DNA from 2 places in the Curtobacterium sp. BH-2-1-1 genome. Region 1 is predicted to be linked to the other one. Evidence: predicted binding sites of a transcription regulator. Region 1 holds the regulator's gene; the other holds the start of a gene.
The links. The regulator HrcA, encoded in region 1, represses chaperone genes, less so after heat shock. The targets are predictions, from matches to a motif close to TTNGCACTCGNNNNNNNCGAGTGCNAA.

Region 1 (4,413 bases):
GGACAGGCGCAGCGTCTCCCCCACCCGGACCCGGGCGACCGTGACGGCGTGGCGTCCCTCCGCCCCGTCGAGCGGGACGGTGTCGCCGACCGTGACGCCGTCGAGCGACCCGACGAGGTAGAGCGACGCCATCAGAAGTTGAAGAACCGGTCGCGGAGCTTGCCGAACATGCCCTGCTGGAAGCGGGCGAGCTGCGGCTTCGCGGCCTTGTGCGACTTCGCGAGCTGCTCGACGAGCTGCCGTTCCTTGTGCGAGAGCTTCGTCGGCGTCACGACCTGCACACCGACACGGAGGTCGCCGCGACCGTTGCCCCGGAGCTTCGTGATGCCGCGGTCCTTGATCACGAGGACGTCGGCGCTCTGCACACCCGGCCGGACCTCGAGCTCGACCGGGCCGTCGAGCCCGTCGATCGTCGCGGTCGTCCCGAGCACGGCGTCGGTCATCGCGACCTCGAGCGTGGCGAGCAGGTCGTCCCCGTCGCGGCTGAACACGTCGTGGTGGCGCACCCGGATCTCGAGGTAGAGGTCACCGGAGGGGCCGCCGGCCGGACCGACCTCGCCCTGGCCGGGCATCTGCAGGCGGAGCCCGGAGTCGACCCCGGCGGGGACGTCGACCGGCACCGTGCGGCGGGCGCGGACGCGTCCCTGGCCCTGGCACGTCGGGCACGGGTTCGGGATGACGGTGCCGTACCCGCGGCAGGTGCCGCAGGGCGCGCTCGTCACGACGTTGCCGAGGAGCGAGCGGACCTGGCGCTGGATGTGGCCGGTGCCGCCGCAGATGTCGCACGTCTGCGCGCTCGTGCCCGGCGCGCAGCAGGAACCGCCGCACGTCTCGCACAGCACCGCGGTGTCGACCTCGACGTCCTTGTGGGTACCGAAGACGACCTCGTCGAGGTCGACGTCGATGCGGAGCAGGGCGTCCTGTCCGCGCTCGGCACGGCTGCGCGGGCCGTTGCCACGACCGCCGGCGCCACCGCCACCGAAGAACGCGTCGAAGATGTCGCTGAACCCGCCGGCTCCGCCACCGAAGGGGCTGTCGGCCTGGGGCCCGGCGTCGTACCGGCGGCGCTGCTCGGGATCGCTCAGCACGTCGTACGCGTGCGTCACGTCCTTGAAGCGCTCGGCCGCGTCGGGGCTCGGGTTCACGTCCGGGTGCAGTTCGCGCGCCAGACGGCGGTACGCCTTCTTGATGTCGGCATCGGAGGCGTCCTTCTGGACGCCGAGGACGTCGTAGTGGTCTGCCACGTATCCCTCAGTCGGTTCGGTTCGGTCGGTCGGGTGCGGCGGTCGCCGCGGTTCTGGTGGTCGTCGGTGGGCCTGGAGGCGCGGGTCGCCCCGTCGGGACCGGCTCGCTCAGGCGCGTGGGCACCTGGTCAATGTTCACCCAGGAGTTTGGACAGGTACCGTGCGACGGCGCGCACGGCGGCCATGTTCGTGCCGTAGTCCATCCGGGTCGGCCCGAGCACGCCGAGCCGGGCGAGTTCGCCGCCGGCCAGGTACCCGCCGGCGACGATGCTCGTCGCGTCGAGCCCGTACTCGGCGTTCTCCACGCCGATGCGCGCCGCGACGCCGTCGTCGATCTGCATCTCACCGAACAGGCGGAGCAGGGTCACCTGTTCCTCGATCGCCTCGAGCACCGGGAAGAGCCCGCCCGAGAAGTCCTGCTCGCTCTTGGCGAGGTTCGCCGCACCGGCCATCACCAGGCGGTCCTGCCGGTTGGCGGCGACCTGCTCGATGAGGGTCGCGACGACGACCCCGGCGAGCGGTTGGGCGTCGGGGCGGATCTGCTGCGGCACCGCGCGGAGCGCCGTCGAGACGTCCTGCAGCAGCAGCCCGACGCCGGCGCCGTTCACCACCGTGCGGAGTTCGGTGAGCGAGCCCTCGTCGAGCGCCACGTCGGTCTCGACGACGCGCTGCTCGACCCGGGCGGTGTCGGTGATGAGCACGACCATCAGGCGGTTGTCGCCGAGGCGGACGAGCTCGATGTGCTGGACACGCGCGCGCACCATCGAGGGGTACTGCACGAGGGCGACCTGGTTCGTGAGCTGGCTGAGCAGCCGGACCGTGCGGCCGAGGACCTCGTCGAGGTCGTTCGGCGCCCCGAGGAACGTCTCGATCGCGTGCCGCTGGGCGCTGGACAGCGGCCGCGCGCCGGCGAGGTGGTCGACGAAGACGCGGTACCCCTTGTCGGTGGGGACGCGACCGGACGAGGTGTGCGGTGCCGCGATGAGCTGCTCGTCCTCGAGCTGGGCCATGTCGTTCCGGATCGTGGCGGCGCTGACCCCGAAGGCGTGTCGCTCGACGATCGTCTTCGAACCGACCGGCTCGCGTGACGCGACGTAGTCCCGCACGATGGCCTTGAGGACCTCGAGGCTGCGTTCGCTGACCACCCGGACCCCTTCCACTCGATCTGGCACTCGGACGTGTCGACTGCTGATCCTACGCCCGACCACCGACGGACCGGGACTTCTCCACACGCCTGCCAGTACGCTTCCGCCATGACCTACGGACAGCAGCCCGGTGGCCCCCAGTTCCCGGGCGGGTACCAGCCGCCCCAGCCCATGTCGCCCGAGGACCAGCGCCTCTGGGCCACGCTCACGCACATCGGCGGGATCTTCTTCAACTTCGTCGCGCCGCTCGTGGCCTACCTCGTCCTGCGCGATCGCGGCGGCTTCATCCGCGAGCACACGCGCGTGGCACTGAACTTCCACATCACGATGGCGATCGCCTACGTCGCCGCGGGCCTCTTGACCATCGTGCTGATCGGCGCGGTGCTCCTGCCGGTGATCGGGATCCTGACGATCATCTTCGGGATCATGGCCGCCGTCGCCGCCAACCGCGGGCAGTTCTACCGCTACCCGCTCTCGATCGAGTTCATCAAGCAGTAGCTCAGTCGAGCAGCTCGCGGACCACCGCGTCCGCGAGCAGGCGACCCCGCAGGGTCAACTCGATCCGTCCCCGCACCGCGGCCGACCCGTCCACGAGACCACGTGCGATGAGGCCGGCGACCCGGCCCCGTGCCTCCTGGCCCAGCTCGCTCGTCGCCAGCTCACCGCGGACCCGCGCGGCGAGCAGCACGCGCTCGACGTACCGGGTCTCGTCGTCGAGGGTCTCGCGGCCGGCCGCGGGCGACTCGCCCTGGAGCACCCGGTTCGCGTACGCGGCCGGGTGCTTCACGTTCCACCAGCGGGTGCCGGCGACCGCGGAGTGCGCGCCCGGGCCGACGCCCCACCAGTCGTGGCCCTTCCAGTAGGACAGGTTGTGCCGGCTCGCGTGGTGGTCGCCGCGGGACCAGTTCGAGACCTCGTACCAGGAGTACCCGGCGTCGCCGAGGACCTGGTCGGCCAGCTCGTACATGTCCGCCGCGAGGTCGTCGTCCGGCGCCGGCAGCTCGCCGCGTGCGACCATCCGGCCCATCGCGGTGCCGTCCTCGACGATGAGCGAGTACGCCGAGACGTGGTCGGGCGCACACGCCAGGGCCGCGTCGAGCGAGGTGCGCCAGTCGTCGAGGGACTCGCCCGGCGTCGAGTAGATGAGGTCGAGCGAGACGTCGAGCCCCTGCTGCTTCGCGGCGTCCACGACGAGCGGCACGCGCTCGGGGTCGTGCGTCCGGTCGAGCGTCGCGAGCACGTGCGGCACCGCGGACTGCATGCCGTAGCTCACGCGGGTGAACCCACCGGCGCGCAGCGTCGCCAGGGACGACTCGTCGACGGAGTCCGGGTTCGCCTCGGTCGTGACCTCGGCCCCGGGCAGGATGCCCCAGGTGTCGTCGATCGCCCGCAGGATCATCACGAGGTCGGACGCCGGCAGCATCGTCGGCGTCCCTCCGCCGAAGAACACCGTCGACACCGGGCGCCGCGGGACGCCGGAGCGGGCGAGGACGTCCGCCGCGAAGCGGATCTCCTGCACGGCGTGCCCGGCGTAGTCGTCCCGCCGGACCCCGCGGAGCTCGGACGCCGTGTAGGTGTTGAAGTCGCAGTAGCCGCACCGCACGCGGCAGAACGGCACGTGCACGTACACGCCGAACGGGACGTCACCCGCGGACGCCGCGGGCGAGAGCAGCCCGTCCGCTGGTGCGGGATCGGCGATCGGGAGAGCACTCGGCATGGACTCCATTGTCCGTCATGATGGAGACATGGAGCACCACCCCGTCCCCACCACGGTGCTGTGGGACATCGACGGCACCCTCGTGATGAACGCCTCCTCGCCGGGCAACCTCTACCACCTCGCGCTCGAGCGGGCGGTGGGTCGCGACCTCGTCCTCCGCGTCGGACACCAGCACGGCCGCACCGACGCCGGGCTCATCGCCGAGCACGTCCGGGCCCACGACCTGGACGACTCGCTCATCCCCACCGTGAGCCGCCACCTGCACGACCTGACCGAGGAACGGCACGTGTCCGGCGACCACCGGAGC
Region 2 (4,413 bases), 1.2 Mb from region 1:
GTCGATGTTGAGCTGCGGCTCGGGGAACCCCGCGTCGACGACGGCGAGACGGACGCGGGTCTCCATCGCTGACTCCGCTCCGACGCGGATCAACTCCAGTGCAGCACGCGCCATCCGAGATGCTCGTGCCCCAGCACGGATCGCCTCGGCGAGCTCATCGATGGTCGCGAGTCCGCTCCGACCGACGAGGTGATCACCGATCACCACCAGGTCGGCGAGTTCGAGCAGCGAGGCACACTCGAACCACATCTGCGCCGGTGCGCTCACCCGTTTGCCACAGTGCAGTCGGACGTCCGTCGATGCCGACCGGTGCCCCACCACTCCGGTGCGCCGCATGGCGTTGTCCGACGCCGAGGTGACGTGCACCGGGCCGTTGCGAGCAGCCGACGGCAACGGTGCGCCCCAGATCGACGCCGCACTGGTGTGGCTGAAGTGCTGGTCGGGTCGGAGCACCACCGCGATCGCGTCGATCCGACTGACGGTCGAACCGGCACGAGCGCGCACACCGTGGACGGGCGACTCGAGGTCACGGCGCCGGAGTCGACCCGCGGGGATGTCCCGCGCAAGCGCGTCCCGAACGCGGAACGGGGCGTACTGGAACGGAACCGGAAGGGGACGTGCGTCGCGCATGCGCACCATCGTCGCCAAGAGGTGCCCAACGGAGGATCTTCGGGAGGCGACCTGTGGAGAACTGCCGAGCCGCGCCTCCTGTGCGGGAACAGTCTCGGGACTGAGCGGGCAGAACACGCCGCGCGTGGTTCGCGGAGCGGGCGGTAGGTGCCGCCAGGAATCGGCGAGCGTGACGTCTTCCGCCCGCTCGGCGGCCCCGCCCGCCCCCAGCCCCCGCCGGCGCCGCCCCCCCCCCCCCCCGCACGCGGAAGGGCCCCGCACGCGCAGCGTGCGAGGCCCTTCCGTCAGGACTGCTTAGAAGTCCATGCCACCCGTCGGGTCGCCGGCCGGAGCAGCAGGGGTGCGCTCGGGCTTGTCGGCGACGACGGCCTCGGTCGTGAGGAACAGACCGGCGATCGACGCAGCGTTCTGCAGCGCCGAGCGCGTGACCTTGGCCGGGTCGATGATGCCCGCGGCGACGAGATCGACGTACTCACCGGTCGCGGCGTTGAGGCCGTGACCCGACTCGAGCTCGCGGACCTTGGCGGCGACGACACCCGGCTCGAGACCGGCGTTCAGCGCGATCTGCTTGAGCGGCGCGTCGATCGCGACGCGGACGATGTTCGCACCGGTCGCCTCGTCGCCCTCGAGCTCGAGGGTGTCGAGCACGACGGACGCCTGGATGAGGGCGACGCCACCACCGGCGACGATGCCCTCTTCGACAGCGGCCTTCGCGTTGCGGACGGCGTCCTCGATGCGGTGCTTGCGCTCCTTGAGCTCGACCTCGGTCGCGGCACCGGCCTTGATGACGGCCACGCCACCGGCGAGCTTCGCGAGGCGCTCCTGGAGCTTCTCGCGGTCGTAGTCGGAGTCGGTCGCCTCGATCTCGGAGCGGATCTGGCGGACGCGGCCCGCGATCTGCTCCTCGTCACCGGCACCCTCGACGATGGTCGTCTCGTCCTTGGTGATGATGACCTTGCGGGCCTTGCCGAGCAGGTCGAGCGTCGCGTTCTCGAGCTTGAGGCCGACCTCTTCCGAGATGACCTGGCCGCCGGTGAGGATCGCGATGTCCTGCAGCATGGCCTTGCGACGGTCGCCGAAGCCCGGGGCCTTGACGGCGACGGACTTGAAGATGCCGCGGATCTTGTTCACGACGAGCGTGGCCAGGGCCTCGCCGTCGACGTCCTCGGCGATGATCAGGAGCTGCTTGCCCGCCTGGATCACCTTGTCGACGACCGGCAGGAGGTCCTTGATGTTCGAGATCTTCGAGTTGACGATCAGGATGTAGGCGTCCTCGAAGACGGCTTCCTGACGCTCGGGGTCGGTCACGAAGTACTGCGACAGGTAGCCCTTGTCGAAGCGCATGCCCTCGGTGAGCTCGAGCTCGGTGCCGAAGGTGTTCGACTCCTCGACGGTGACGACACCTTCCTTGCCGACCTTGTCGATGGCCTCGGCGATGAGCGCGCCGATGGTCGGGTCAGCGGCCGAGATCGACGCGGTCGCGGCGATCTGGTCCTTGGTCTCGATGTCCTTCGCGTTGGCGAGGAGCTGGTCGGAAACGGCGGCGACGGCCTTCTCGATGCCGCGCTTGAGCGACACGGGGTCGGCACCGGCGGCGACGTTGCGGAGGCCTTCGCGGACGAGGGCCTGGGCGAGGACGGTCGCGGTGGTCGTGCCGTCACCGGCGACGTCGTCGGTCTTCTTGGCGACCTCCTTGACGAGCTCCGCACCGATCTTCTCGTACGGGTCGTCGAGCTCGATCTCCTTGGCGATGGAGACACCGTCGTTCGTGATCGTGGGGGCGCCCCACTTCTTCTCGAGGACGACGTTGCGGCCGCGCGGGCCGAGCGTCACCTTCACGGCGTCAGCCAGGATGTTCAGGCCGCGCTCGAGGCCACGGCGGGCCTCCTCGTCGAAAGCAATGATCTTAGCCATGTGAGTTTCTCGTCCCTCCCGGACGTCGTCATGGGGGTCGTGCTGGCACTCAGCGTGAGCGAGTGCCAACGCCGATTCTGGCACTCGCAGGGGTCGAGTGCAACACCGCCAGGAGGCGCGGGTCGAGTTCCCAGGACACGCACCGACACGAGGGACCGAAGCGACGAACGCCGGTCGCCGCACACGGACGAACGCGCCGCCCCGGACGGGACGGCGCGTTCGCGAGGTGGTTGCCGGGTCAGGCGGGACGGACCGATTCGGCCTGCGGCCCCTTCGACCCGGTGCCGACGTCGAACGTCACTGCCTGGCCCTCCTCGAGGACCTTGTACCCCGACATGTCGATTGCCGAGTAGTGCACGAACACGTCCTGGCCCCCTCCATCGACGGTGATGAAGCCGAAGCCCTTCTCGGCGTTGAACCACTTCACGGTTCCGTTGGCCATGATCTCTTGCTCCCTGCGGTGGTGCTGGTGCGGACGGCGTAGTCGCCGTCTTGGGGAGACTCTTACCGAACAATGCCGACAGGGCAAGAGGTGTGACGTTGTTTCACGTCGATTCCGACAAGAATCAACGTGCTCGAAACACGGCCGTCACAAATGCACGCATCACCAACCGGAGAACGCGACCAGGAATGCGCCGGGAACGATCAGCCGGCGTAGTCCGCGCCGAGCACGACGCTGATGTCGGCGTTCGGGAACGCCGCCGACTGCTGCACCGCGGTCGTGCCCAGCGACTTCGCGATGCCCTGCGCGACGGCGGCCTGGGCGGCCTGCTGGTAGTACACGATCGTCGAGGTCGCCCCGGTCGTGCCGGCGTCCCCCGTCGACGTCACCTTCCACCCGGCCGAGGTCAGCGCCGCGCTGCCCTTCGCCGCGAGGCCGGTCGTCGACGTGCCGTTCAGCACGACGAGCGTCGTCGCACCCTGGTCGGCCGGGGTCCCCGCGGCCGGTGCCTGCGACGCCGACGAGGACGCGGACGACGACGGCGCCGCCGATGCGGACGCCGACGCCGAGGCCGAAGCCGACGGCGATGCCGAGCCGGTGAACGAGTAGCTGCCGTTCAGGAGCGCGAGCGCGACGACGCAGACCCCCACGATGACACCGGTGGCGAGCGCCGCCCACGCGAACGCGATCCACCCGCGCCCACGCCGCTGCGCACCGCGGTGCGCCCCGACCCGGGGGCCGTCGGCGACGTCGTCGAACCGGTCTCGGGGGTATCTCGTCGTCATCGTTCCTCTTCACGTCCTTCGGGAGCTGCACCGGGCGCGACGAAGCTGCGCGCCGCCCGGGCACTGGTGCGCGCGTACCGGAGCCGCTGCAGCCGGGAGACCAGCTGCGGGTCGTACGCGAGCGCCGCGGGCGAGTCGATCACACGGTTCAGCACCTGGTAGTACCGAGCGGGCGACATGTCGAACTCGACCCGGATCTCCGCTTCCTTCGTGCGGTCGTGCCGTGCCCGGTCGTGCTCGAACGCGAGCACGTGCTTGGCGAGCTCGTCGAGCTCGACGGGTGTGGCGGTCACTGCGGTTCCGATCACGGTGGGGGAACGGGTCTCGCACATCGTAGGGGTGGAGGTCATCCGCACCCTGGCACGCCGCTGGACTGTCGCGAAGACCGGTCACAGGTTCGGATCGGCCAACCACCGGACGCGGACCCCGAACGGGTCCGAGACGGCCAGGGCCACACCGTCGAGCGATGCGGTCGCGAACGCCTCCGGATCAGCGGGGTCGACGTCGTCCGGCAGGGTCGCGGCGACCCCGCTGAGGATCCCCGTGCGTTCCAGCGCGATCCAGTGCACGCCCCGCTCGCGCACCCGGTCGACGAACCGCTGGCGGTCCGCGCCGGGGACGTACACGAGGGTCCCGGTGGTC

Region 2: the regulator HrcA is predicted to act here: its motif matches at 2,587-2,613, upstream of groL (chaperonin GroEL).

What each region holds. Positions count from the first base shown of each region.
Region 1 covers NZ_CP017580.1:3,336,708-3,341,120, reverse strand. The annotation lists gene BJK06_RS15825 (16S rRNA (uracil(1498)-N(3))-methyltransferase) at 1-132, opposite strand, end outside; gene dnaJ (molecular chaperone DnaJ) at 132-1,244, opposite strand; gene hrcA (heat-inducible transcriptional repressor HrcA) at 1,373-2,389, opposite strand; gene BJK06_RS15810 (DUF4870 domain-containing protein) at 2,498-2,887, shown strand; gene hemW (radical SAM family heme chaperone HemW) at 2,889-4,106, opposite strand; gene BJK06_RS15800 (HAD family hydrolase) at 4,135-4,413, shown strand, end outside.
Region 2 covers NZ_CP017580.1:2,166,365-2,170,777, reverse strand. The annotation lists gene BJK06_RS10335 (endonuclease domain-containing protein) at 1-747, opposite strand, end outside; gene groL (chaperonin GroEL) at 925-2,544, opposite strand; gene BJK06_RS10325 (cold-shock protein) at 2,783-2,986, opposite strand; gene BJK06_RS10320 (LytR C-terminal domain-containing protein) at 3,190-3,771, opposite strand; gene BJK06_RS10315 (DUF3263 domain-containing protein) at 3,768-4,064, opposite strand; gene BJK06_RS10310 (DUF2332 family protein) at 4,161-4,413, opposite strand, start outside.